Regions from separate parts of the Serratia sp. TSO36 genome, predicted to be linked through region 1. Evidence: predicted binding sites of a transcription regulator. Region 1 holds the regulator's gene; each other region holds the start of a gene.
What was found. The regulator PhoB, encoded in region 1, activates phosphate uptake and scavenging genes when phosphate is short. The targets are predictions, from matches to a motif close to CTGTCATAAAACTGNCNNAT.
Positions count from the first base shown of each region.

Region 2: the regulator PhoB is predicted to act here: its motif matches at 7,840-7,859, upstream of ACK3CV_RS24350 (MIP/aquaporin family protein).
Region 3: the regulator PhoB is predicted to act here: its motif matches at 6,646-6,665, upstream of pstS (phosphate ABC transporter substrate-binding protein PstS).

Region 1 covers NZ_JBJZOU010000009.1:4,776-14,450, reverse strand. Annotated here, with positions in the region: gene proY (proline-specific permease ProY) at 1-741, opposite strand, end outside; gene brnQ (branched-chain amino acid transport system II carrier protein) at 815-2,131, opposite strand; gene ACK3CV_RS05395 (PstS family phosphate ABC transporter substrate-binding protein) at 2,616-3,578, opposite strand; gene phoR (phosphate regulon sensor histidine kinase PhoR) at 3,593-4,909, opposite strand; gene phoB (phosphate response regulator transcription factor PhoB) at 4,934-5,623, opposite strand; gene sbcD (exonuclease subunit SbcD) at 5,839-7,071, shown strand; gene sbcC (exonuclease subunit SbcC) at 7,068-9,675, shown strand, end outside.
Region 2 covers NZ_JBJZOU010000029.1:26,419-36,093, forward strand. Annotated here, with positions in the region: gene priA (primosomal protein N') at 1-1,345, shown strand, start outside; gene cytR (DNA-binding transcriptional regulator CytR) at 1,637-2,665, shown strand; gene ftsN (cell division protein FtsN) at 2,731-3,651, shown strand; gene hslV (ATP-dependent protease subunit HslV) at 3,754-4,284, shown strand; gene hslU (ATP-dependent protease ATPase subunit HslU) at 4,297-5,631, shown strand; gene ACK3CV_RS24335 (1,4-dihydroxy-2-naphthoate polyprenyltransferase) at 5,728-6,645, shown strand; gene rraA (ribonuclease E activity regulator RraA) at 6,721-7,206, shown strand; gene zapB (septal ring assembly protein ZapB) at 7,267-7,506, opposite strand; gene ACK3CV_RS24350 (MIP/aquaporin family protein) at 8,031-8,876, shown strand; gene glpK (glycerol kinase GlpK) at 8,919-9,675, shown strand, end outside.
Region 3 covers NZ_JBJZOU010000002.1:23,594-33,268, forward strand. Annotated here, with positions in the region: gene atpG (F0F1 ATP synthase subunit gamma) at 44-907, shown strand; gene atpD (F0F1 ATP synthase subunit beta) at 940-2,322, shown strand; gene ACK3CV_RS00440 (F0F1 ATP synthase subunit epsilon) at 2,343-2,762, shown strand; gene glmU (bifunctional UDP-N-acetylglucosamine diphosphorylase/glucosamine-1-phosphate N-acetyltransferase GlmU) at 3,053-4,426, shown strand; gene glmS (glutamine--fructose-6-phosphate transaminase (isomerizing)) at 4,576-6,405, shown strand; gene pstS (phosphate ABC transporter substrate-binding protein PstS) at 6,741-7,781, shown strand; gene pstC (phosphate ABC transporter permease PstC) at 7,873-8,829, shown strand; gene pstA (phosphate ABC transporter permease PstA) at 8,831-9,675, shown strand, end outside.

The DNA of each region.
Region 1 (9,675 bases):
CGGCACCGAGTTGATGGCCTTCGGAATCGATTTTTTCGGATCTTTGGCTTCGCCGGCGGTGATGCCGATGATTTCAATGCCGCCGTAAGCGAACATCACCAGCTGCAGCGACAGGATCATGCCGATAAAGCCGTTGCTGAAGAAGCCGCCGTTCGACCACAGGTTATGAATGCCGGTCGGTTGCCCGCCGTTGCCGATGCCCCAGATGATGATGCCGATGCCGGCCGCGATCATGATGATGATGGTGGCGACCTTGAAGAACGAGAACCAAAACTCCAGCTCGCCGAACACCTTGACGCTCATCAGGTTGATGGCGCCGATGATCAGCACCACGCTCAGCACCCAGATCCAGTGCGGCACTTCCGGGAACCAGACCCCCATATAGATGCCGAAGGCGGTCACGTCGGCGATGGCGACGATCAGGATTTCAAAGCAGTAAGTCCAGCCGGTGATGTAACCCGCCATCGGGCCGAGGTAGTCCTGCGCGTAGCGGGAAAACGAGCTGGCCTGCGGGTTGTTGACCGACATCTCCCCCAGGGCGCGCATGATGATAAAGGCCACGATGCCGCCGATCAGGTAAGCCAGCAGCACGCTCGGGCCGGCCATTTTGATGGCGTCCGCCGAGCCGTAGAACAACCCGGTGCCGATGGCCGATCCCAGCGCCATAAAGCGGATATGACGCGTACTGAGGCCGCGTTTCAGCTTATTGTCGGGGGCAGTGGTGGGTGACTGTTGTTGCATGAAGATGACCCATAGTTTTAAACGTAAAAAAGCCACGGACATGTCCGTGGCCCTGGATTAAGCCGGGGGATTATCAGTGCGCGGTCACTTGGGAACGCGTGCACACCCGATCATAAATCGCGACCAGCGCCAGCATCAGCAGCGAAGGCGGCAACCATGCCAACCCCTGCTCCGCCAGCGGCAGGTGAGTGGTCCAGGCCGGCAGCAGCTGCTGGAAACTGGAGGCTTTCACCGCGTCAAGGATACCAAACAACAGGCTGACAAGCATCACCGGCGCGATGATGCGCGGCGCGCTGTGCCACCAACGCAGAGTGAAGCTCAGCACCACCAGCACGATGCACGGCGGGTAAATCGCGGTCAGCACCGGAATGGAGATCTGGATCAGGTGGCTCAGGCCGAGGTTGGACACCACCATCGAGAACAGGCCTAGGATAAATACCAGCGTCTTGTACGAGAACGGCAGGTATTGCGCGAAGAACTCGGCGCAGGCGCAGGTCAGGCCGACCGCGGTCACCATACAGGCGATGAAGATCAGCGCCGCCAGGAAGAAGCTGCCGAGGCCGCCAAAGGTGTTCTGAACGTAAGCGTGCAGGATCACCGCGCCGTTGGTGGCATCAGGCACCAACGCGCCGCTGCCGGAGCCCAGCTTGAACAGGCTCAGATAAACCAGCGTCAGGCCCACGCCGGCGATCAAACCGGCCAGAATGGTGTAACGGGTCAACAGACCGGCGTCTTTCACGCCGCGCGAGCGCGCCGCGTTGACGATAACGATGCCGAATACCAGCGCGCCCAGCGTATCCATGGTCAGGTAGCCGTTAACGAAGCCGGAAGAGAAAGGCACGCTCTGGTAAGCCGCTGTCGCCGGAATCGGCGCGCCGGCAGGCCACAGCAGCGCGGCGATGCCCAGTACGCCCAACGCCACGATCTTCAGCGGCGCCAGCACATGGCCGACGGTGTCGAGCAGGCGGCCCGGATACAGGGAGATGCCGATCACCAGCGCGAAGTACACCAGGCTGTAGATGAACAGCGGCATGGCGCCGTCGCCGGTCAGCGGGGCGATGCCCACTTCAAAGGACACGGTGGCGGTGCGCGGCGTGGCGAACAGCGGGCCGACGGCCAGATAGCAGACGGTCGCCAGCAGCAGGCCGGCGCCGCGGCCGATCGGCGAACTGAGGGCGTCGATGCCGCCGCCAACGCGCGCCAGCGCGATGACGGTGATGACCGGCAGACCGACGGCGGTGATCAGGAAGCCCAGCGCCGCGATCCAGACGTGTTCACCGGACTGCAAGCCGACCATCGGCGGGAAGATGATGTTCCCGGCCCCAACGAATAAGGCAAAGGTCATGAAGCCCAGTGCCATGATATCTTTTGACGTTAAACGATGACTCATACGATGTCGTGTTGCCTGTTCAAATGAAAAAAATTGTCCGATAGCGTGGTGGCGTGACGCCCCACCGGTTGCCGGCATGCCCGATCGTCGCAGCGCCAAATAAGCATCCTAAACGCAGTCGATCCGGCGTTTATGTCCCTATTCGAAAGTGGCCGCTCATGAAGATGGGCAAAATTTTAGGAGTTATAAAAATGGAGGTTTAATCCGACAACGAGGGCTAAGGTAAACGTTTATAGCGCTTCAAGGCAAGACGCACGGCGAAAAGCAGAGCTATCGACCATATAAACTTTAGCCACCAGTCGATCATATTGGCTATCAATAAATATACACTACATGATTTGTATCATTTTTGAACAATGGATTCACGAAACGTGAAACATATACCGCTTTACCGCGCGAAAACGCCAATAAATGCCCGGTTTTCGCGTGGTATAAGCTCCGTTTGGCCGTTAAAAAAGGCGAAAATTACGCCGCTTTTTGTCGCTTATTGCACCGTGGCCGCCGCGAGCGGCTGCAGCCCGAGCGCCTGGCGGGTCCTCTGCAGGGCGCCCGGCGGCAGCGGCAGATAGCCGTCGTGATTGACCAGGCTCTGCCCTGCGGTCGACAGCACGCGATCGAGGAACGCGGCGGTCAGCGGCTCCAGCGGTTGATTGGGGGCTTTGTTGATGTAGATATAGAGATAGCGCGACAGCGGGTAGCGATCGTTGCGCACGTTGGCGGCGGTAGGCGCGACATAGTCCTCTCCCGATTCCGCCAACGGCAGCAGCCGCACGCCGCTGGCGCGAAAACCGATGCTGGCGTAGCCGATGCCGTTGAGCGAACCGGCCACCGCCTGCACCACCGAAGCCGAACCGGGCAGCTCATTGACGCGCGGCATAAAATCGCCGCCGCACAGCGCGCGCAGTTTGAAATAGCCGTAGGTGCCGGACGCCGAGTTGCGGCCGAAGCGCTGCAGCGAGCGCGTCGCCCAGTCGCCACTCAGCCCCAGCTCGCCCCAACGCGTCAGCGGTTTGCTTTCACCGCAGCGCCGGGTGGCGGAGAAAATGCGATCGAGCTGCTGCAGATTGAGGCCGCGCAGCGGGTTGTCCTGATGCACCAACACCACCAGCGCATCCACCGCCACCGGCACCGCCAGCGGCGCATAGCCGTAACGATGTTCGAACGCCGAAACCTCGGCCGCCTTCATCGGCCGGCTCATCGGGCCCAGCTGCGCGGCGCCCGCCGCCAACGCGGTCGGCGCGGTCGACGAGCCGGCGGCCTGGATCTGCAGGTTAACGTTGGGATAATGCCGGCTGAAATCCTGCGCCCACAGCGCCATCAGATTCGCCAAAGTATCGGAACCGACGCTGGACAGGTTGCCCGCCAGCATGCCGTCGGGCTGCGCCAGCGCGCCGCGTCCGGCCAGCAACGCCAGGCAAAGCAACAGCCCTCGGGTTATTCGGGTCATACCGGTGTCTCGCGTTAATTTTTCACCGCATTCTCTGATAAAGCGGCGGGAACAATCAACCGGTTGGGTAAGGTAAAGATAAAGCGGGTGCCGATCCCCGGCTCGCTGAGGATCTCCAGCCGCGCGTCGTGATGGCTGAGCGCATGCTTGACGATCGCCAGCCCCAGCCCGCTGCCGCCGGTCTGGCGCGAACGGGCCTTGTCGACGCGGTAAAAACGCTCGGTCAGGCGCGGCAGGTGTTCGGCGGCAATGCCCGGTCCGTTGTCGCTGACCTGGAACTGCGCGCCGTGCGCCGTCTGCTGCCAGCTCACTTCGATATGGGTGCCCTTCGGCGTGTGGTTGACCGCGTTGTACACCAGGTTAGACACCGCGCTGCGCAACTGGTCTTCATTGCCGAACACGTTGAGCTGTTCGTTCACCCGGAAAGTGATCTCGTGATTGTCGCCGCTCAGCGATTGCGCCTCGCGCTGCAACACCCGCAGCATCAGCGGGATATCCACCCGCTCGTTCATGTCGACATTGGGCGCCGCCTCGATGCGCGACAGCGTCAGCAGCTGCTTGACCAGCCCGTCCATCCGGCGGGTCTGCTCCTGCATGGTGCCGAGCGCCTTGCTGCGCAGCGAACCGTCCTGCTCTTCGTCGCCCATCATCTCCAGATAGCCCTGCAGCACCGTCAGCGGCGTGCGCAGCTCATGGCTGACGTTGGCGAAGAAGTTGCGCCGCGCCCCCTCCAGCTGGCGCATCTGGGTGACGTCGCGCGCCACCATCAGCAACTGCCCTTCGGAGTAGGGCATCACGCGGAATTCGACGTAGTGTTCGTTGTTCAGCTGCAGCGTCAGCGGGCGCGAGAACTCCTGCTGTTGCAGATAGTGGCTGAATTCCGGATAACGCAGCAGGTTGAGGATGTGCTGGCCGTTGTCTTCCGGCCAGCGGAAGCCGAGCAGATGCTGCGCCAGCCCGTTGCACCAGAAGATGTTGCCTTCGACGGTGGTCATCACCACCGCATCAGGCAGCGATTCGGCCCCGCTGCGAAAGCGCTTGATCAACAGCGCCAGCTCGCGCCGGCGGCGGCGATTGCGCTGCTGCATCTGATACAGGCCATAGAACAACGGCTCCCAACTCCAGCGGCCGGGCGGCGGCGTCATGCTGCGGTCGATCCACAGCCAATGGGAGAGTTTGAGCTGGTTGTAGAAATTCCACACCAGCGCGGCCAGCGCGGAGGCCAGCAGGAACCAGGGCAGATAACCGAAAATCAGCCCCAGCAGTAAGGCGGGCAAACAGAAAAGAGCCAGCTCCAGAGCCAGCCTCTTCCACGACAGACGTTCTAACACGGCATATTCTCCAGCGCAGCGCGATCAGTAGCGCGTTGAGAACCGGTAGCCGGTGCCCCGAACGGTTTGAACCATTTTATCATGCCCACTGGTTTCTAACGCCTTGCGGAGCCGACGGATATGCACGTCAACGGTACGGTCTTCCACATAAACGTTAGTGCCCCAGACGTGATTAAGCAACTGCTCACGGCTATAAACCCGCTCCGGGTGGGTCATAAAGAAGTGCAGCAGCTTGAACTCGGTCGGCCCCATATCCAGCGCCTGATCGTTCGCCATCACGCGGTGGGAGGACGGATCCAGGCTCAGCCCTTGCATTTCAATCACTTCTTCCACCGCCATCGGTGAAATGCGGCGCATGACCGCTTTGATGCGCGCCACCAGCTCCTTGGGCGAGAACGGCTTGGTGATGTAATCATCCGCCCCCACTTCCAGGCCGCGCACCCGGTCTTCTTCTTCGCCGCGCGCGGTCAGCATCATCACCGGGATATCGCGGGTCAGCGCTTCGCGCTTCATATGTTTGATAAACTGAATGCCGGAACCGCCGGGCAACATCCAGTCGAGCAACACCAAATCAGGGAACGGCTCAGACAGGCGCGTCACGGCGCTGTCATAATCCTCGGCTTCCAACGGTTGGTAACCATTCTGTTCCAACACAAAGCACACCATCTCACGGATCGGCGCTTCGTCTTCCACCACCAGTATGCGTCTTGCCATCGTCAATCCTGCCAATGTGTTAGCGACTTTGCGGGCGCCATTATGCGTCAGTTTTGTGACACTTTTATGAAAAAAAGCGGCTGTTATAGGCAGTAAGCATAGCGATTATTTCCCGCCGCAAAGAAAAATCATCCGGTTGTCATCATCATTGCGCCGGGACAGCCGCCGCCGCGGCCTTTATAATCATCGCCATTACCTTTGCATCCGGGAATGTCATGCGCCTGATCCACACCTCTGACTGGCACCTTGGCCAGTACTTTTTCACCAAAAGCCGCGCCGCCGAGCACCAGGCTTTTCTGAACTGGCTGATCGAGCAGATTGAGCAGCAGCAGGTGGATGCGCTGATCGTCGCCGGGGATCTGTTCGATACCGGCTCGCCGCCCAGCTACGCCCGCGAGCTGTACAACCGCTTCGTGGTGGAGCTGCAGCGCACCGGCTGTCAGCTGGTGGTGCTGGGCGGCAACCACGACTCGGTGGCGACGCTGAACGAATCGCGTGAGCTGCTCTCCTGCCTGAACACCACGGTGATCGCGAGCGCGCAAAGCGCCCCCGAACAGCAGATTGTGGTGCTGAACCGGCGCGACGGCCAGCCGGGCGCGGTGCTGTGCGCCATTCCTTTTCTGCGGCCGCGCGATCTGCTCACCAGCCGCGCCGGCGAATCCGGCGCGCAAAAACAGCAGGCGCTGCAGGAAGCCATCGCCGAACATTACCAGGCGCTGTATCAGGCGGCCTGCGAACGCCGCGATCGGCTGGGCCTGCCGCTGCCGATCGTCGCCACCGGCCACCTGACCACCGTCGGCGTCACCACCTCCGACTCGGTGCGCGACATCTATATCGGCACCCTCGACGCCTTCCCGGCGCAGGCCTTCCCGCCCGCCGACTATATCGCGCTGGGCCACATTCACCGCGCGCAGAACGTCGCCAAATCAGATCATATTCGCTATAGCGGCTCACCGATTCCGCTCAGCTTCGATGAACTGGGCAAAGCCAAAAGCGTCTTCCTGGTCGATTTCGCCGACGGCGCCCTGCAGCAGGTAGAAGCGTTAACGATCCCGCAGTTCCAGCCCATGCAGCTGATCAAAGGCGATCTGGCCGAGATCGAACGGCAGCTGCAGCAATTTGCCGACTATGCCGGCGAGCTGCCGGTGTGGCTGGATATCGAAGTGGCGACGCAGGACTACCTCAGCGATATCCAGCGCCGCATCCAGCTGATGGCGGATGAGCTGCCGGTGGAAGTGGTGCTGCTGCGGCGCAGCAAAGAGCAGCGCCGCCAGGCGATCGCGCAGCAGGATAAGGAAACGCTCAACGAACTGAGCGTCAACGAGGTGTTCGAACGGCGCCTGGCGCAGGAGGCCGACATGCCAGAAGCGCGCCAACGGCGGATGCACCAACTGTTCCGCCAGGTGGTCGAGGCGGTGCAGCACAATCCTGAGGAGACCAATCCATGAAGATCCTCAGCCTGCGGTTAAAAAACCTCAACTCGCTGCAGGGCGAGTGGAAAATTGACTTCACCGCCGAGCCGTTCGCCAGCAACGGCCTGTTTGCCATTACCGGCCCGACCGGCGCGGGCAAAACCACCCTGCTGGACGCCATCTGCCTGGCGCTGTACCACCAGACGCCGCGTCTCAACGTCACGCCGAGCCAGAATGAACTGATGACCCGCCACACCGCCGAATCGCTGGCGGAGGTCGAATTCGAGGTCAAGGGCGTCGGCTATCGCGCCTTCTGGAGCCAGCGCCGCGCCAAAAACGCGCCGGACGGCAACCTGCAGGCGCCGAAGGTGGAACTGGCGCGCCGCGAGGACGGCAAGATCCTGGCGGACAAGGTGCGCGACAAGCTGGAGATCACCGCCGCCATCACCGGGCTGGACTTCGGCCGCTTCACCAAATCGATGATGCTGTCTCAGGGGCAGTTCGCCGCGTTCCTCAACGCCGACGCCAACGATCGCGCTGAGCTGCTGGAAGAGCTGACCGGCACCGAAATCTACGGACGGCTGTCCGAACAGGTGTTCGAATCGCACAAGCAGGCCAAAACCGACCTGGATGGGTTGCACCAGCGCGCCAGCGGCATCGAGCTGCTGAACGATGAACAGCGCCACTCCCTGACTGAACAGCTGACGGCGCTAAGCGCGCAGGAAAGCGCCCTCGGCATGCAAACCCAGCAACAGCAACAGGCGCTGAGCTGGCTGCAGCAATGGCAACGCCTCCAGCAACAGCAAAACGAGGGTCAACGGCGGCTGGAAACCGCCCAGCGCGAGCAGGCCGAGGCCGCCCCGCAGCTGCAGCGGCTGGCGCTCAGCGAACCGGCCGAGAAATTGCGGCCGCTGCGCGGCGAACGCGATCGCTGCCGCGCCGAGCTGCAGACGATACAACAGCAGGCAGCCCAGCTGACGCAGCAACAGGAACAACACTCGGCGCAGCTGGCGCCGCTGCAGCAGGCGGTGGAAAAGGCCCGTCTGGCGCAGCAAGCCCATGCCGAGCATATGCGGCAGCAGCAACAGCTGATCGATGACCAGGTCGCCCCGCTCGACCATCAGATAGCCCAACTGCAGTCGACGCAGGCCGAGCGGCGACAGGCCGGCGATGCCGCCGCGCAGCAGTGTGCCAAACAGCAAACCACGCTGGAGCAGCTCACCGCCGAGCGCAGCCAGCTGACGGCGCAGGCCGCACAGCATCAGCAGCGGTTGAACGCGCTGACCGAAGCGCTGGCCGTTCAGCAGCAACAGCAGCAGGCGCTGGCGGCGCAAACGCCGCTGGCCCCGCTGCGCCAGCGCCTGAGCGCCCTGGCGGATCTGCGCCCGACGCGCCAGCAGTTATTTACTCTCGCCTCTTTATCGCAACAAGTTGTTAAACGGCTGGAACAGCAGCGGCAAGAGCTAAACATCGGTCAAAATGAACTGACCCAGTTGGAGCCACAGTTAGAACTCGTCCGTCAGCAATTTAAGCAGCAGAAAGCCCACCAGGCCGATGTTGAAAAAACCTATGCGCTGGAACAACGGATCGTGGGCCTGGAAGCCGAGCGCGCCCGTTTGCAACCCGGCGCCCCCTGCCCGCTGTGCGGCTCATGCGATCACCCGGCGGTAGAACAATACCAAGAGGTAAAACTGTCAGAAACTGCGCAACGTCTGGAGCAAATGAAAGTCCAGACCGAAGCATTGCAAAAACAAGGCGTCGAGCTGCGAGCCCGTTACGACAACCTGCAACAGCAATTGCAACGCCAACAGCAGGCTATCGCGCAGGATGAGCAGCTGTTGGCTGCCCAACAGCAGCAGTGGCAGCAGCTCAGCGCGCCGCTGGCATTCGACTTTACGCTGGCGGAGGGCGACCAACTCAGCGCCTGGCTGAGCGGCTGCGACGATGAAGAGCGGCGCGGGCAACACGCGCTGCAGCAGCATGAACAGGCGGCGCAGGCGGTACAGCAGGCAAAAGACGCGCTCGCCGCTCTGCAAACGCAGCAGCAGCAGGCGCAGCAACGGCTGGCGCTGCTCGAAGAGCGCTTTACGCTGCTGCAGAAAACCCATGCCGACAGCCTGCAACAGCAGCAAGACCTGCAACAACGCTGGCAAGAAGGCGAGAAGACCCTCGCCGAACGGCGCGCGCAGCGGCTGGCGCTGTTCGGCGAACAGCAGGTCGCCGAGGTGCGCGAACAGTTGCGCGCCAAACAAACCGCCTGTGAGCAGGCCTGCTTGCAGGCCGCCGAGCAGTGGCAAAAAGCGCAGGAACTGCGCGAGCGCCTGGCCGGCCAGCAAGCCGGATTGCAACAACAGCATACCCAAATGCAGGAACGGCTGCAGCAGGCGCAGCAGCAGTGGCAGCAGGCGCTGGCCGACAGCGAATTCGCCGATGAAACCGCCTTCGCCGCCGCGCTGCTGGACGACGCCCTGCGCCGCGAATTGCAGCAGCGCAAAGAGCAACTGCAACAGCGGCAGGTGGAGGCCGCCGCCCTGCTGACGCAGGCGACGCAAACGCTGGAGCAGCATCGGCAAAGCCGCCCGGAAGGGGTGGATGAAGCCAACGCGGATCTCGACGCACTCACGCAATCGCTGGCCGAGC
Region 2 (9,675 bases), on a different contig from region 1:
GCTGGCGGTTTGGCTGCGCGCGCGCAGCGGCGAAGCCGCCATCGTCATCGGCACCCGTTCGGCGCTGTTCACGCCGTTCCGTCAGCTGGGCGTGATCATCATCGACGAAGAGCACGACAGCTCTTATAAACAGCAGGAAGGCTGGCGCTACCACGCCCGCGATCTGGCGGTGTTCCGCGCCCGGGAAGAGGACATCCCGATGGTAATGGGCTCCGCGACCCCGGCATTGGAAACGCTGCACAACGTGCAGCTGGGTAAATATCGCCAGCTGAAGCTCACCCAGCGCGCGGGCAACGCCAAACCGGCGGCGCAGCACCTGATCGATCTGAAGGGGCTGCCGCTGAAGGTCGGCCTGTCGCAGCCGCTGCTGAAGAGCATGCAGCACCATTTAAAAGCCGGCAATCAGGTGATGCTGTTCCTCAACCGCCGCGGTTACGCTCCGGCGCTGCTGTGCCACGAGTGCGGCTGGATAGCCGAATGCCAGCGCTGCGATCACTATTACACCTTCCACCAGCACCAGCGCCAGTTGCGCTGCCACCACTGCGACAGCCAGCGGCCGGTGCCGCACCAGTGCCCACAGTGCGGCTCCACCCACCTGGTGTCGGTCGGCGTCGGCACCGAACAGCTGGAGCAGGAGCTGGCGCCGCTGTTCCCCGACACGCCGATCACCCGCATCGATCGCGACACCACCAGCCGCAAAGGGGCGCTGGAGCAGCACCTGGCGGATATTCATCGCGGCGAAGCGCGCATTCTGATCGGCACGCAGATGCTGGCCAAGGGCCACCATTTTCCCGACGTCACGCTGGTGGCGTTGCTGGACGTGGACGGCGCGCTGTTCTCCGCCGACTTCCGCTCCGCCGAGCGTTTCGCTCAGCTGTATACCCAGGTCTCCGGGCGGGCCGGCCGCGCGGGCAAACAGGGTGAAGTGCTGCTGCAAACCCACCATCCGGAGCACCCGCTGCTGCAGGTACTGCTGCAACAGGGTTACGACGCCTTCGCCAAACAGACGCTGGCGGAGCGCAACAGCGTGTTTCTGCCGCCTTACACCAGCCACATCATCGTGCGCGCCGAAGATCACGACAACCAGCAGGCCCCGCTGTTCCTGCAGCAGCTGCGCAACCTGCTGGAAGCCAGCCCGCTGAAGGACGATTCGCTGTGGGTGATGGGCCCGGTGCCGGCGCTGCAGTCCAAACGCGGCGGCCGTTTCCGCTGGCAGCTGTTGCTGCAGCACCCGACGCGGCGCGTCCTGCAACAGCTGATGAAAAGCTCGCTGCCGCTGATCGGCACCCTGCCGCAAACGCGCAAGGTGAAATGGACGCTGGATGTCGATCCGATCGACAGCTGATCCCGGAAAAGTCCGATTTAGCTGCCGCAGTGCAAACGTTTACCCTTGAAATTGCGAGCGAACGCTAAAAAACCTTCTCAGGTCACATTTTTTATGCAAATTAGGTAACAAAGGCGGGGCGTATTCTGTTTAGAATGTCTGCGAGGGCAAATTTTGTCGCCACATCGCAGCGCGACGGAGTGCCCGAACGCGAGTGGCGCTCAATGACAACAATTTCGCCACCGCATGCCGGACATTGTGAGCAAACAGCAGTAGTGGCGTCGGCATGGGGCTGACGCAAGGAGAAAGGCGTTGGAACACAAGAAAGAGTTATCCATGGCGACCATGAAAGACGTCGCCGAAATGGCGGGCGTTTCAACGGCTACCGTATCGCGTGCGCTGATGAACCCGGAAAAGGTGTCAACGCCGACGCGCCAGAAAGTGGAACAGGCCGTCCTGGCCGTGGGTTATTCTCCTCATGCTCTGTCACGCAATATCAAGCGCAACGAATCCCGCACCATCCTGGTGATCGTGCCCGACATCTGCGATCCGTTTTTCGCCGATGTGATCCAGGGGATCGAACAGACCGCCGCCCAACAAGGCTATCTGGTGCTGATCGGCGACTGCGCGCAGCAAAACCAGCAGGAGCGCACCTTCGTCAATCTGATCATCACCAAACAGATCGACGGCATGCTGCTGCTGGGCTCCAACCTGCCGTTCGACGCCAGCAAGGAAGAGCAGCGCAACCTGCCGCCGATGGTGATGGCCAACGAGTTCGCTCCCGAGCTGGAACTGCCGACGGTGCACATCGACAACCTGACCGCCGCCTTTGAAGCCGTGCATTATTTGCATCAATTGGGCCACCGGCAGATCGCCTGCGTCGCCGGGCCGGAACAGATGCCGCTGAGCCATTATCGGCTGCAGGGTTACGTTCAAGCGCTACGTCGTAATGGCATTACCGTCGAAAGCAGCTATATTACCCGGGGTGATTTTACCTACGAAGCCGGCGCGCAAGCGCTGACGGCGCTGATGGCACAGCCGAAACCGCCGACGGCGGTGTTCTGCCACAGCGACGTCATGGCGATCGGCGTGCTGTCCCAGGCGAAGAAAATGGGGCTGCGGGTGCCGCAGGATCTGTCGATCGTCGGCTTTGACGACCTCAAGCTGGCGCAGTATTGCGATCCGCCGCTGACCACGGTGGCGCAGCCGCGCTTCCAGATCGGCCAGAAGGCGATGTTGTTGCTGTTGGAGCAGTTGAACGGCCAGACAGTGGCCAGCGGCTCCCGGCTGTTGGACAGTGAATTGATTATCAGAGGCAGCACCGCTGCCCCGAAACGCTAGTCAAATATTTTAGGGTTCAGTAACATGACGGACTTATCCTTTCATCAGGACACAGCGGAATAATAGTGGCACAAAAAGACTATGTAAGCCGTGGGCGCGCAGCAGGAGCTAAGCGTAAAACCCCCAGCCGTAAAAAACGCAGTTCTCCGAAGGTTTCCAAAACCGTGCTGGCGTTAGCCGCCGCGTTGCTGGTTGTCTTTGTCGGTGGCCTCTATTTCATTACGCACAACAAGCCGGAAGACGCGCCGTTGTTGCCTGCGCACACCACGCGCCCCGGCAACGGCCTGCCGCCGAAGCCCGAAGAGCGCTGGCGCTACATCAAAGAGCTGGAAAACCGGCAGATCGGCGTGCAAACCCCGACCGAACCGACGGCCGGCGGCGAGCTCAATTCCAAAACTCAGCTGACCGCCGAACAGCGGCAGTTGCTGGAACAGATGCAGGCCGACATGCAGCAGCGCCCGACGCAGCTGAACGAAGTGCCGTATAACGATCCGGGCCAGGCCAACGCGCGCAGCACTCGCCAGCAGCAGCAAATGCAGCAGCAGCCGGTGCAGCAACAGCAGCAGGTCAGCCAGCCGCCGCGCAACCCGTTCAACAACGGGGCCACCACCGCGCCGGTGCAGCCGCACCCGCAGCCAAAACCGACTACCCAGCAACCGGTGCAGGTGAAACAGCCTGAGCCGAAGCCGCAACCGAAACCGGAGCCCAAACCGGAAGTGAAACAGGAAACGGCCAAGCAGGAAACCAAACCGGAATCAAAACAGAAGTGGATGGTGCAATGCGGTTCGTTCCGCGCCACCGATCAGGCTGAATCCGTGCGTGCGCGCCTGGCGTTCGAAGGCATCGAGAGCCGCATCACCGCCGGCGGCGGTTGGAATCGCGTGGTGCTCGGCCCGTACAGCAGCCGCGCCGCCGCGGACAAAACCCTTTCGCGCCTGAAGGGCGTCGGCATGTCGAGTTGCATTCCCCTCTCCGTTGGGGGTTGAAAAGCGTCAATCCCCCCCCATCTATACTCTCAATATGCCTCGTAGCGTCTGCGAAAGCAGGCGCTGCGGGGGCTTCTTTCCGTCTTTAACGAGGGTCTGCTCGTGACAACAATTGTAAGCGTACGCCGCAACGGCCAGGTCGTCATCGGTGGTGATGGCCAGGCAACCCTGGGTAATACGGTGATGAAGGGTAACGTCAAGAAAGTGCGTCGCCTGTATAACGACAAAGTGATCGCCGGTTTCGCCGGTGGCACCGCTGACGCCTTCACACTGTTTGAACTGTTTGAACGCAAACTGGAAATGCATCAGGGCCACCTGGTGAAAGCCGCCGTCGAGCTGGCGAAAGACTGGCGCACCGACCGCATGCTGCGCAAGCTCGAAGCGTTGCTGGCGGTCGCCGATGAAAACGCTTCGCTGATCATCACCGGCAACGGCGATGTGGTGCAGCCGGAAAACGATCTGATCGCCATCGGCTCCGGCGGCCCTTACGCTCAGGCCGCAGCCCGCGCCATGTTGGAAAATACCGAGCTGAGCGCCCGCGACATCGTTGAGAAATCCCTCAACATCGCCGGCGACATCTGTATTTACACCAACCATTTCCACACCATTGAAGAATTGCCTTCCAAAGCGTAAGGATCGAATACCATGTCTGAAATGACCCCGCGCGAGATCGTCAGCGAACTGGACAGCTATATCATTGGCCAAAACAAGGCCAAACGCGCTGTCGCCATTGCCCTGCGCAACCGCTGGCGCCGGATGCAGCTCAACGAGATGCTGCGTCACGAAGTGACCCCGAAAAACATTCTGATGATCGGCCCGACCGGCGTCGGTAAAACCGAAATCGCCCGCCGTCTGGCGAAGCTGGCCAACGCGCCGTTCATCAAGGTTGAAGCCACCAAGTTCACCGAAGTGGGCTATGTGGGCAAAGAAGTGGACTCCATCATCCGCGATCTGACCGATGCCGCCATCAAAATGGTGCGCATGCAGTCGATCGAGAAAAACCGCACCCGTGCCGAAGAGTTGGCCGAAGAGCGCATTCTCGACGTGCTGATCCCGCCGGCCAAAAACAACTGGGGCCAGCCGGAAGAAAATCAGGAACCGTCCGCCGCCCGCCAGGCATTCCGCAAGAAACTGCGCGAAGGCCAGCTGGATGACAAAGAGATCGAAATCGATCTGGCCGCCGCGCCGATGGGCGTGGAAATCATGGCGCCTCCGGGCATGGAAGAGATGACCAACCAGCTGCAGTCGATGTTCCAGAACCTCGGCGGCCAGAAGCAAAAACCGCGCAAGCTGAAGATCAAAGAAGCCTTCAAGCTGCTGGTGGAAGAAGAAGCCGCCAAGCTGGTGAACCCGGAAGAGCTGAAAGAGCAGGCGATCGAAGCGGTTGAACAGCACGGCATCGTGTTTATCGACGAGATCGACAAAATCTGTAAGCGCGGCGGCCAAAGCTCCGGCCCGGACGTCTCGCGCGAAGGCGTACAGCGCGATCTGCTGCCGCTGGTGGAAGGCTGCACCGTGTCCACCAAACACGGTATGGTGAAGACCGACCACATCCTGTTCATCGCTTCCGGCGCGTTCCAGACCGCCAATCCGTCGGATCTGATCCCGGAACTGCAGGGCCGTCTGCCGATCCGCGTTGAGCTGCAGGCGCTGACCACCGAAGACTTCGAGCGCATCCTGACCGAGCCGAGCGCGTCGCTGACCGAGCAGTACAAAGCGCTGATGGGCACCGAAGGCGTCAACATCCAGTTCACCGCCGACGGCATTCGCCGCATCGCCGAAGCCGCGTGGCAGGTCAACGAAAGCACCGAGAACATCGGCGCGCGTCGTCTGCACACCGTGCTGGAGCGTCTGATGGAAGATATTTCCTACGATGCGAGTGAAATTAATGGCCAATCCATTACAATTGATGCGGATTACGTGCGCAGTCATCTGGATGAACTGGTGGCGGATGAAGATTTGAGTCGTTTTATCCTATAATCGCTCAATCATTGTCTTGTCAGTCATCTGTGTGGGAGGCATTGCCTCCCACAATTATTTCTAACGGACACCGCAACTTACTGACAGAAGCGAAACATGAGCTCATCAACCTCCACCACCCCGATTTCCGCCTGGCTGGAAAGTCTACGCCCCCGCACCCTGCCGTTGGCCTTCGCCTCCATCGTGGTCGGCTCGGCGATCGCCGCCTGGCGCGGCAGCCTGAAACCTGAAGTGGCGCTGCTGGCGCTGTTGACCGCCGGCCTGCTGCAGATCCTCTCCAACCTGGCGAACGACTACGGCGATGCGGTCAAAGGCAGCGACAAAGAAGATCGCATCGGGCCCTTGCGCGGCATGCAAAAAGGCATGATCACCCAGGCGCAGATGAAACGGGCGCTGGTGGTGACGGTGGTGCTGATCGCCCTCGCCGGCTGTTCGCTGATCGCCGTCGCCTGCGAGCAACCCAGCGACGTAGTGGGCTTCCTGGTGCTGGGCGGGCTGTCTATCGTGGCGGCCATCACCTATACCGTCGGCAACAAGCCCTACGGGTATTTGGGGCTGGGCGACATCTCGGTGCTGGTGTTCTTCGGCTGGCTGAGCGTAGCCGGCACCTACTATCTGCAAACGCACACCTTCGACAGCGTCGTGATGCTGCCGGCCACCGCCTGCGGCCTGCTGGCGACGGCGGTGCTCAACATCAACAATCTGCGCGATATCGAGAGCGATCGCGAAAACGGCAAGAACACGCTGGCGGTGCGTCTCGGCCCGCACAAGGCGCGCATTTACCATGCCTTGCTGCTCGGCGGCGCGGTGCTGTGTTTCGCGCTGTTTACGCTGTTCAATCTCCACAGCCCGTGGGGCTGGCTGTTCGTGCTGGCGATCCCGCTGCTGGTGCGCCACGGCCTGCGCGTACTGCGCGATCCGACGCCGGTCGGCATGCGGCCGATGCTGGAGCACATGGTCAAGGCGGCGTTGCTGGCCAACCTGCTGTTCGCCATCGGCGTGGCGCTCAGTTAAAAACTGATGATTTTGCCAACAGGGCGAATAAAGGGATATACTGAACATTCCAGCGGCAAACAGACGTAAAATCCTATGAAATACGATACTTCCGAACTTTGCGACATCTATCATGAAGAGGTGAACGTTGTTGAACCTCTGTTCTCCAATTTTGGCGGGCGTACTTCATTTGGCGGGCAGATCACCACGGTGAAATGCTTTGAGGATAACGGCCTGTTGTTCGATCTGCTTGAAGAAAACGGCCGCGGCCGCGTGCTGTTGGTCGACGGCGGCGGTTCGGTACGCCGGGCGCTGATCAACGCCGAACTGGCGCGCCTGGCCGCCCAGAACGAATGGGAAGGCATCGTGGTGTACGGCGCGGTGCGTCAGGTGGACGATCTGGAAGAGCTCGACATCGGCATTCAGGCGATGGCGGCGATCCCGGCGGGCGCCGTAAGCGAAGGCGTGGGGGAAAGCGATATCCGCGTCAACTTCGGTGGCGTCACCTTCTTCTCCGGCGATCACCTGTATGCCGACAACACCGGCATCATCCTCTCCGAAGACCCGCTCGACATCGAGTGATTTTCGGTCATGAAAAAGGGCGCCGCAGGCGCCCTTTTCGTTGCTGCCTGGCGTGAGGAATCAAACCTCTTCCATCTTGCCCAGCAGAGCGCGCAGGCGATCTTGCCATACGTGCTGTTCTTCTTTCAGCTGTTGGTTTTCGCGCACCAGCGCTTCGTGGTTGCCGGAGGCAGCCTGAACTTCCTGCGACAGAGAGTTGTTTTTGTCTTTCAGCTCTTCAATTTCCATCTGCAACAAGGTGATGGTATCAATCGCCTGCTGTACTTTTGCTTCCAGTTTCTCAAATACTTCAAATGACATGCTTCAGTCCCCTCATGATAGCAAGGCGTACATCTATAAGTAGCGGCCGCAACGTCGGCTGCAGCTACTGCGAATATTGCATCGCGCTCAGTGACGCGCGCCGTTATGGAAGGCGCGCCAGTCTCGATTCGTTAAAAACGATTGTAAGTAGCCAGTCTCCGCCTGTCTAGCAACATACCGGATCATCGCGCAGTCTGTTGCAATTTTCCTGCCTCCGCCATCAGCAAAAACTGAAAATCCCCGCCGCCGCCGCCGCGAGTTGTTAACGCCCCTCGCCAAACCACTGGTCAGATCACACTTTTATGGCTCAGAAAGAACACTAAACGACGCGAAATCGCTCAATTTTATGACGAGCTACACACATTTTGATTTCGCTATTTCTCGTTTATGTTCGTTAACGATAAATTTACATCACGTCCTCATTCAATAATTGGACGAGATGAAAAAAACTGTGCCCATAGGTCAGATGTATACCTAACTGAGCCTATAAACCAACAACCGCCGTTTTGCAGGACAACAACATTATGAGCCAAACCACCAGTCCGACATTAAAAGGCCAGTGCATCGCCGAGTTCCTCGGCACGGCGCTGCTGATCTTCTTTGGCGTAGGCTGCGTTGCCGCGCTGAAACTGGCGGGCGCCAGCTTCGGCCAGTGGGAAATCAGCATCATTTGGGGCCTGGGCGTCGCCATGGCCATCTATCTGACCGCCGCCATTTCCGGCGCGCATCTCAACCCCGCGGTCACCCTCGCTCTGTGGCTGTTCGCCTGCTTCGACGGGCGCAAAGTGGTGCCTTACATCATTGCGCAGATCGCCGGTGCCTTCTGCGCCGCCGCCCTGGTCTATGGGCTGTACTACAACCTGTTCTTCGACTTCGAAGCGGCTCACCACATGGTGCGCGGCAGCAACGAAAGCCTCGAGCTGGCCAGCATCTTCTCGACTTACCCTAACGCGCATATCTCCGTCGGCCAGGCCTTCCTGGTAGAAATGGTGATCGCCGCCATTCTGATGTGCCTGATCCTGGCGCTGACCGACGACGGCAACGGCATCCCGCGCGGCCCGCTGGCGCCGCTGCTGATCGGTATTCTGATTGCCGTGATCGGCGCCTCTATGGGACCATTGACCGGCTTTGCGTTGAACCCGGCGCGTGACTTCGGGCCGAAACTGTTCGCCTACCTGGCCGGCTGGGGCAAAGTCGCCTTCACCGGCGCACGCGACATCCCGTACTTCCTGGTGCCGATCTTCGCCCCTATCGTCGGCTGTGGCCTGGGCGCTTTCGGTTACCGCGCGCTGATTGGCCGCCACCTGCCGTGCGACGTCTGCGTGACGGAAGAAGAGCCCGACGCCAAGACCCAGCAGCGCAAAGCATGATGGGTGCAGTTTTACACGGTTAACAACAGCAGGATAATTACCATGACTGTAGAAAAAAAATACATTGTCGCACTCGACCAAGGGACCACCAGCTCACGCGCCGTCGTGCTCGATCACGACGCTAACATCGTTGCGGTATCGCAGCGCGAATTCCCGCAGATCTATCCCAAGGCCGGCTGGGTTGAGCACGACCCGATGGAAATCTGGGCGTCGCAAAGTTCGACGCTGGTAGAAGTGCTGGCGAAAGCCGACATCAGTTCCGATCAGATCGCCGGCATCGGCATCACCAACCAGCGCGAAACCACCATCGTCTGGGAAAAAGAGACCGGCAAGCCGATTTACAACGCCATCGTCTGGCAGTGCCGCCGCACCGCCGACATCTGCGAGAAGCTCAAGCGCGACGGCCTGGAAGAGTACATCCGTCACAACACCGGCCTGGTAGTTGACCCGTACTTCTCCGGCACCAAGGTGAAGTGGATCCTGGACAACGTCGAAGGCGCCCGCGAGCGCGCCAAGCGCGGCGAACTGCTGTTCGGCACCGTCGATACCTGGCTGGTGTGGAAAATGACCCAGGGGCGCGTACACGTTACCGATTACACCAACGCCTCACGCACCATGATGTTCAACATCCACGAGCTGGACTGGGATGAGCGCATGCTGGAAGTGCTGGATATCCCGCGCGCCATGCTGCCGAAAGTCCGTCCTTCCTCCGAGGTGTACGGCCAGACCAACATCGGCGGTAAGGGCGGTACGCGTATTCCTATCGCCGGTATCGCCGGTGACCAGCAGGCGGCGCTGT
Region 3 (9,675 bases), on a different contig from region 1:
TGTTGAAAGACAGCAGGCCGTCTGGCACTGAGGAGAAGCAGAGATGGCCGGCGCAAAAGAGATACGTAGTAAGATCGCTAGCGTGCAAAACACGCAAAAGATCACTAAAGCGATGGAAATGGTCGCCGCCTCCAAAATGCGTAAATCGCAGGATCGCATGGCGGCCAGCCGTCCTTATGCAGAGACCATGCGCAAAGTGATTGGTCACCTTGCGTTAGGGAATCTGGAGTACAAGCACCCGTACCTGGATGAGCGTGACGTTAAGCGCGTCGGGTATCTGGTGGTGTCTACTGACCGTGGTCTCTGCGGCGGCTTGAACATCAACCTGTTCAAAAAGCTGCTGGCGGAGATGAAAGCCTGGTCCGAAAAAGGCGTCGAAACCGATTTGGCGCTGATTGGCTCTAAAGCGGCCTCTTTCTTTGGTTCCGTGGGCGGCAACGTGGTTGCCCAGGTGACCGGCATGGGGGACAAACCTTCCCTGTCGGATCTGATCGGGCCGGTGAAAGTGATGCTGCAGGCCTACGACGAAGGTCGTTTGGACAAGCTGTACATTGTCAGCAACAAATTTGTTAATACGATGTCCCAAGAGCCGCAGGTGCTTCAGCTGCTGCCGTTACCGCCAGCCGATGACGAAGAGCTGAAGAAAACGCCTTGGGATTACCTGTATGAACCCGATCCAAAAGTGCTGCTTGATACCTTGCTGCGCCGCTATGTGGAGTCGCAGGTTTATCAGGGCGTCGTGGAAAACCTGGCCAGCGAGCAGGCCGCACGAATGGTCGCGATGAAAGCCGCAACCGATAACGGCGGTAGCCTGATCAAAGAGCTGCAGTTGGTATACAACAAGGCGCGTCAGGCCAGCATCACTCAGGAACTCACCGAGATCGTTTCGGGAGCCTCCGCGGTTTAAGCTAGGTTTACGAATTACGTAGAGGATTCAAGATGGCTACTGGAAAGATTATCCAGGTAATCGGCGCCGTGGTGGACGTCGAGTTCCCTCAGGATGCCGTACCAAAAGTGTACGACGCCCTTGAGGTAGAAAACGGCACCGAAAAACTGGTGTTGGAAGTTCAGCAACAGCTGGGCGGTGGCGTGGTTCGCTGTATCGCAATGGGGACCTCCGACGGTCTGCGTCGCGGTCTGAAAGTGAACAACCTGGACCACCCGATTGAAGTGCCGGTGGGTAAAGCTACCCTGGGCCGTATCATGAACGTATTGGGTCAACCGATCGACATGAAAGGCGACATCGGCGAAGAAGAGCGTTGGGCGATTCACCGCGCGGCGCCAAGCTACGAAGAGTTGTCCAACTCCCAGGAACTGCTGGAAACCGGTATCAAGGTAATGGACCTGATTTGTCCATTCGCCAAGGGCGGTAAAGTCGGTCTGTTCGGCGGTGCGGGCGTGGGTAAAACCGTAAACATGATGGAGCTGATCCGTAACATCGCGATCGAGCACTCCGGTTATTCCGTGTTTGCGGGCGTGGGCGAGCGTACTCGTGAGGGTAACGACTTCTACCACGAAATGACCGACTCCAACGTTCTGGACAAAGTATCCCTGGTTTACGGCCAGATGAACGAGCCACCGGGTAACCGTCTGCGCGTTGCGCTGACCGGTCTGACCATGGCGGAGAAATTCCGTGACGAAGGCCGTGACGTTCTGCTGTTCGTTGATAACATCTACCGTTACACCCTGGCCGGTACCGAAGTGTCCGCACTTCTGGGCCGTATGCCATCCGCGGTAGGTTATCAGCCAACGCTGGCGGAAGAGATGGGCGTTCTGCAAGAACGTATCACCTCGACCAAGACCGGTTCTATCACTTCCGTACAGGCCGTTTACGTTCCTGCGGATGACTTGACTGACCCGTCACCAGCCACCACCTTTGCGCACTTGGACGCAACCGTGGTACTGAGCCGTAACATCGCTTCTCTGGGTATCTACCCGGCCGTTGACCCGCTGGATTCCACCAGCCGTCAGCTGGATCCGCTGGTCGTTGGCCAGGAGCACTACGACGTAGCGCGTGGCGTGCAGTCCATTCTGCAACGCTACCAGGAACTGAAAGATATCATCGCGATCCTGGGTATGGACGAGCTGTCTGAAGAAGACAAACTGGTCGTATCCCGTGCGCGTAAGATCCAACGCTTCCTGTCTCAGCCGTTCTTCGTGGCAGAAGTCTTCACCGGTTCTCCGGGCAAGTTCGTATCGCTGAAAGACACCATCCGTGGTTTCAAAGGCATTATGGACGGCGACTATGACCACCTGCCGGAGCAGGCGTTCTACATGGTTGGCACCATTGAAGAAGCAGTGGAAAAAGCCAAGAAACTGTAACGCCTTGAGAGGAGGGTGATATGGCTATGACTTACCATCTGGATGTAGTCAGCGCGGAAAAACAGATGTTTTCCGGCCTGGTGCAGAAGATCCAGGTGACAGGCAGCGAAGGTGAACTGGGGATCTTCCCTGGCCATGCGCCGCTGCTGACTGCCATCAAGCCTGGCATGGTGCGTATTGTTAAGCAGCACGGTGAAGAAGAGTTCATCTACCTGTCCGGCGGCATCCTCGAGGTGCAGCCGAGCGTGGTTACCGTGCTGGCGGACACTGCTATCCGTGGTACTGACCTCGACGAAGCGAGAGCGTTGGAAGCTAAGCGTAAAGCTGAAGAACACATTCGCAGCTCTCATGGCGATGTCGACTATGCTCAGGCATCCGCTGAACTGGCGAAAGCGATCGCAAAACTGCGCGTTATCGAGCTCACCAGAAAAGCGATGTAATGTTTGGGTGCAACGCACCCAACTTTAAGAAAGCGGCCTATAGGGTCGCTTTTTTTTTACTTTAAAATAAGCATTTCAGCCCGGCGGGCGGTGTGGTGTATAACCCCAGATATCGGGAAATAAACGTCGCCGATCGCCGACAGTTTTTTCGCCCCGGCGCCGTATTGACCGCGATAGCGGCAGGCCAAGGCCCACGCGGCCTGCGCCGGGTTCGTGCAGAGAAATATGTAGTAATATCGTCGCTAAACGGTTTTACTTTCGTCTATCAAAATGGAGTTATCAGGTTGCTTATGTCGAACAGCGCAATGAGCGTGGTTATCCTCGCCGCGGGCAAGGGAACACGCATGTATTCCGATCTTCCCAAGGTTTTACATCCGTTGGCCGGTAAGCCGATGGTGCAACACGTCATTGATGCCGCGATGAAACTGGGCGCGCAACATGTTCACCTGGTATACGGCCACGGCGGCGATCTGCTGAAAAGCACGTTGACTGACGGCGCGCTGAACTGGGTGCTGCAGGCTGAGCAATTGGGTACCGGCCATGCAATGCAGCAGGCCGCGCCGCACTTTGCCGACGATGAAGACGTGCTGATGCTGTACGGCGACGTGCCGTTGATCTCCGTGGATACGCTGCAACGCCTGCTGGCGGCCAAACCGCAGGGCGGTATCGGTCTGCTGACGGTCAAGCTGGACGATCCGAGCGGCTACGGCCGCATCGTGCGCGAGCAGGGCAACGTGGTGGGCATCGTCGAACACAAGGATGCCAGCGAGGCGCAGCGCCAGATCAACGAGATCAATACCGGCATCCTGGTGGCGAACGGGCGCGATCTGAAGCGCTGGTTGGGGATGCTGAATAACGACAACGCACAGGGCGAGTTTTATATCACCGATATCATTGCGTTGGCCCATGCCGACGGCAAGAAAATCGAAACCGTGCACCCGTCGCGCCTGAGTGAAGTGGAAGGCGTAAACAACCGCCTGCAGCTGGCGACCCTGGAGCGCGTCTTCCAGTCGGAACAGTCTGAAAAGTTGCTGTTGGCCGGCGTGATGCTGCTGGATCCGGCGCGTTTTGACCTGCGCGGGGAACTTGTTCACGGCCGCGACATCACTATTGATGCGAATGTGATTATCGAAGGTCACGTCAAGCTGGGCGACCGGGTGAAAATCGGCGCCGGCTGCGTGCTGAAAAACTGCGTGATCGGCGATGACTGCGAGATCAGCCCTTACAGCGTGCTGGAAGACAGCGTGCTGGCAGCCGACTGCACCGTGGGGCCGTTCGCCCGCCTGCGCCCTGGTGCGGAGCTGGCGGCAGGGGCCCACGTCGGCAACTTCGTGGAAATGAAAAAGGCGCGTTTGGGCAAAGGCTCCAAGGCCGGTCACCTCAGCTACCTGGGCGATGCCGAAATCGGCGATGACGTGAATATCGGCGCCGGCACCATCACCTGCAACTACGATGGCGCCAACAAGCACAAGACGCTGATCGGCGACGGCGTGTTCGTCGGTTCCGATACTCAGCTGGTGGCGCCGGTGTCGGTCGGCAAGGGTTCCACCATCGCCGCCGGCACCACGGTGACGCGCGATATCGCCGAGAACGAACTGGTGCTGAGCCGCGTCAAGCAGGTGCACATTCAGGGCTGGCAACGCCCGGTGAAGAAGAAATCATAGTGTGTTTTGCGTTGGGCTCCGTTCAGAGCCCAATACAAAACATAATAACCCCCACCATCTACAGGCTCGGGGACGCACGGTAAAACCGGCAAAAATCAGGTCAAGACATCGAAAGCGCCCATGAAGGGCGTTCATTAGGAATACAACTGATGTGTGGAATTGTAGGCGCAGTAGCGCAACGTGATATCGCAGAAATCCTGTTGGAAGGTTTACGCCGTCTCGAGTACCGCGGTTACGACTCCGCCGGTCTGGCGGTGGTCGACGAAAAAGGCAACGTCAGTCGCCTGCGTCGCGTAGGCAAGGTGCAAAAACTGGCCGAAGCGGCGGAGCAGACCGATCTGCGCGGCGGTACCGGCATCGCTCACACCCGCTGGGCAACGCACGGTGAACCGACCGAAGCGAACGCGCACCCGCATGTTTCCGACTACATTACCGTGGTGCATAACGGCATCATCGAAAACCACGAACCGCTGCGCGAACTGCTGATCGAACGCGGTTACCGCTTCAGCTCCGAAACCGACACCGAAGTGATCGCGCACCTGGTGCACTGGGAACAACAACAGGGCGGCACGTTGCTGGAAGTGGTTCAGCGCGTGATCCCACAGCTGCGCGGCGCTTACGGCACCGTGGTGATGGACAGCCGCGATCCGAGCGTATTGGTCGCGGCGCGCTCCGGCAGCCCGCTGGTTATCGGCCGCGGCGTCGGGGAAAACTTTATTGCTTCCGATCAGCTGGCGCTGCTGCCGGTCACCCGCCGCTTCATCTTCCTGGAAGAAGGCGACGTGGTGGAAGTGACTCGCCGCACCGTCAACATCTTCGACAAGCAGGGCAACGCCATCGAGCGCCCTGAGATCGAATCCCAGGTGCAGTATGACGCCGGCGATAAGGGCGCTTACCGTCACTACATGCAAAAAGAGATCTACGAACAGCCGCTGGCGCTGAAAAATACCCTGGAAGGGCGTTTCAGCCATGGCCAAATCAACCTGAGCGAGCTGGGCCCGCGCGCCGACGAGCTGCTGGCCAAGGTGCAGCACGTGCAGATCATCGCCTGCGGGACTTCTTACCACTCCGGTATGGTGGCGCGTTACTGGTTTGAAGCGTTGGCTGGCGTGCCGTGCGACGTCGAGATCGCGTCCGAATTCCGTTACCGCAAATCGGCGGTGCGTCCGGGCAGCCTGATCATCACCCTGTCGCAGTCCGGCGAAACCGCCGATACGTTAGCGGCGCTGCGTCTGTCTAAAGAGCTGGGTTATCTCGGTTCGCTGGCCGTTTGTAACGTGGCCGGCTCTTCGCTGGTGCGCGAATCGGATCTGGCATTGATGACCAAAGCGGGCACGGAAATCGGCGTGGCCTCGACCAAGGCCTTCACCACGCAGCTCACCGTGCTGTTGATGCTGGTGGCGCGTCTGGGCCGCCTGAAAGGCATGGCGGAGAGCGTGGAGCAGGAGATCGTGCATGGCCTGCAGGCGCTGCCGGCGCGTATCGAGCAGATGCTGTCGATGGATAAAGAGATCGAAGCGCTGGCGGAAGGGTTCTCCGACAAGCACCATGCGCTGTTCCTCGGCCGCGGCGATCAGTATCCAATCGCCATGGAAGGGGCGCTGAAGCTGAAAGAGATCTCCTATATTCACGCCGAAGCCTATGCGGCGGGTGAGCTGAAACACGGCCCGCTGGCGCTGATCGACGCCGATATGCCGGTGATCGTGGTGGCACCGAACAATGAACTGCTGGAAAAGCTGAAGTCCAACATTGAAGAAGTGCGCGCGCGCGGCGGCCAGCTGTACGTGTTCGCCGATCAGGACGCCGGCTTCGTCAGCAGCGAAGGCATGACCATCATTCCTCTGCCGCACGTCGAGGAAATCGTGGCGCCGATCTTCTACACCGTGCCGTTGCAGCTGCTGTCTTACCACGTGGCGCTGATCAAAGGCACCGACGTTGACCAGCCGCGCAACCTGGCGAAGTCTGTCACCGTAGAGTAATCTGCCGCAGGTAAACTGCAAAAGCCGGCCTTTGCGCCGGCTTTTTTCATGAGCGGCCTTAAAGATGACAGCGCGACCGATTCGGCGATAAACATTGTCATATTCAAGCGGATAGGCCGCGCCAAACCGTTTTTTTATTGCACGTCAATTGCGCTGTTTTTTGACTAATTAATTGATTTTTAAAGAAACAAACACCTGTCTGGCGCGCTGTAATATAACTGTCATATTGCGTACATTTTTCTGTCACCAAACTGTCCTATTTTCCCTCCTGCAGCAATACTTACTCTGATTAAAACGACTCGAAGTCGATTTTAAATATCCCATTAGGAGGGATTATGAAACTGATGCGTACCACCGTCGCCAGTATTGTGGCAGCGACCTTCTCCCTGACCACCGTGTCCGCGTTCGCTGCTGCCAGCCTGACCGGTGCAGGTGCGACATTCCCCGCTCCGGTTTACGCCAAGTGGGCAGATTCTTATCAGAAAGAAACCGGCAACAAAGTTAACTATCAGGGCATCGGCTCCTCTGGCGGCGTGAAGCAAATCGTGGCCAACACCGTTGACTTTGGCGCTTCCGACGCCCCGCTGTCTGACGACAAACTGGCGGCCGATGGCCTGTTCCAGTTCCCGACCGTGATCGGCGGCGTGGTGCTGGCCGTGAATATCCCGGGCATCAAATCCGGCGAACTGACGCTGGACGGCAAAACCCTGGGCGATATCTACCTGGGCAACGTCAAAAAATGGAACGATCCGGCTATCACCAAGCTGAACCCAGGCGTGAAACTGCCTGACCAGAACATCGCCGTGGTGCGCCGCGCCGACGGTTCCGGCACCTCGTTCGTGTTCACCAGCTACCTGTCCAAGGCCAATGCGCAGTGGAAAGAGAAGATCGGCGCCGGTTCTACCGTTAACTGGCCGACCGGTCTGGGCGGTAAAGGCAACGACGGCATCGCCGCCTTCGTTCAGCGTCTGCCTGGCTCTATCGGCTACGTAGAATACGCTTACGCCAAGCAGAACAACCTGGCTTACACCAAGCTGGTATCCGCCGACGGTAAACCGGTCAGCCCGACCGAAGAGAGCTTCAGCAACGCGGCCAAAGGCGTGGATTGGAGCAAGACCTTCGCTCAGGATCTGACTGACCAGAAAGGCGACAACGTGTGGCCAATCACCTCCACCACCTTCATCCTGGTGCACAAAGAGCAGAAAAACCCTGCTCAGGGCGCCGAAGTGCTGAAGTTCTTCGACTGGGCTTACAAAACCGGTGCCAAGCAGGCTAACGAGCTGGATTACGCCACCCTGCCGGCAGAAGTGGTTGAGCAGGTGCGCGCGGCCTGGAAAACCAACGTAAAAGACAGTTCAGGCAAAGCGCTGTACTAACAACGCAGGGGCGCGGGTTCGCCGCGCCCCACACAGTTCTTCAGGCTCCGATCCCGGTTGGGGCTGCCAGGGTTCAAACAGAGAGTAATCTATGGCTGAGTACAAGCCGACCATCAAAGCACCGGGCAAAAACGGTGACATCATTTTCAGCGCGCTGGTGAGACTGGCTGCGCTGATTACCCTATTGTTGCTGGGCGGCATCATTGTTTCGCTGATCTTCGCCTCCTGGCCAAGCATGCAGAAATTCGGCTTCGCCTTCCTGTGGACCAAAGAGTGGGACGCGCCGGCGGAGCAGTTCGGCGCGCTGGTGCCGATCTACGGCACCGTGGTCACCTCGCTTATCGCGCTGATCATCGCCGTGCCGGTGAGCTTCGGCATCGCGCTGTTCCTGACCGAGCTGGCGCCGAACTGGCTGAAGCGGCCGCTGGGCATCGCCATTGAGCTGTTGGCGGCCATCCCCAGCATCGTTTACGGCATGTGGGGCCTGTTCGTGTTCGCGCCGCTGTTCGCCGAATACTTCCAGACGCCGGTCGGCGAAGTGCTGTCGGGCATTCCGATCGTCGGCGAGCTGTTCTCCGGCCCGGCCTTCGGCATCGGTATTCTGGCCGCCGGGGTGATCCTGGCGATCATGATCATTCCTTACATCGCGGCAGTCATGCGCGACGTGTTCGAACAGACCCCGGTGATGATGAAAGAGTCGGCCTACGGCATCGGCTGCACCACCTGGGAAGTCATCTGGCGCATCGTGCTGCCGTTCACCAAAAACGGCGTCATCGGCGGCGTGATGTTGGGCCTGGGCCGTGCGCTGGGGGAAACCATGGCGGTGACCTTTATCATCGGCAACACCTACCAGCTCGACAGCGCTTCGCTGTACATGCCGGGCAACAGCATCACCTCGGCGCTGGCCAACGAATTCGCCGAAGCCGAGTCCGGCGTGCACACCGCCGCGTTGATGGAGCTGGGCCTGATTCTGTTTGTTATCACCTTTATCGTGCTGGCGCTGTCGAAACTGATGATCATGCGTCTGGCCAAGAATGAGGGGCGTTAACATGGCGACGATGGATATGCAAAACGCAGTCGTTCTGGCGGAAAGCCGCCGCAAAATGCAGGCCTGGCGCCGGCAGAAAAACCGTCTCGCGCTGTTCCTGTCGATGGCGACCATGGTGTTCGGGCTGTTCTGGCTGATCTGGATCCTGATCGCCACCGTGACCAAAGGCTTCGACGGCATGTCGCTGGCGCTGTTCACTGAAATGACCCCGCCGCCGAACACCGCGGGCGGCGGTCTGGCCAACGCCATCGCCGGCAGCGGCCTGTTGATCCTGTGGGCGACCATCTTCGGCACGCCGCTGGGCATCATGGCCGGCATCTACCTGGCAGAATACGGCCGTAAATCCTGGCTGGCGGAAGTGATCCGCTTTATCAACGACATCCTGCTGTCCGCACCGTCGATCGTGGTGGGCCTGTTCGTTTACACCATCGTGGTGGCGAAGATGGAACACTTTTCCGGCTGGGCCGGCATCGTCGCGCTGGCGCTGCTGCAGGTGCCGATCGTCATTCGCACCACCGAGAACATGCTGAAGCTGGTGCCGGATACGCTGCGCGAGGCCGCTTATGCGCTGGGCACGCCGAAATGGCGCATGATTTCCGCCATCACGCTGAAGGCGTCGGTGTCCGGCATCATCACCGGCGTGCTGCTGGCGATTGCGCGCATCGCGGGGGAAACGGCGCCGCTGCTGTTCACCTCGCTGTCGAACCAGTTCTGGAGCACCGACCTGATGCAGCCGATCGCCAACCTGCCGGTGACCATCTTCAAATTCGCCATGAGCCCGTTCGCCGAATGGCAACAGCTGGCCTGGGCCGGGGTGCTGTTGATCACCCTGTGTGTACTGTTACT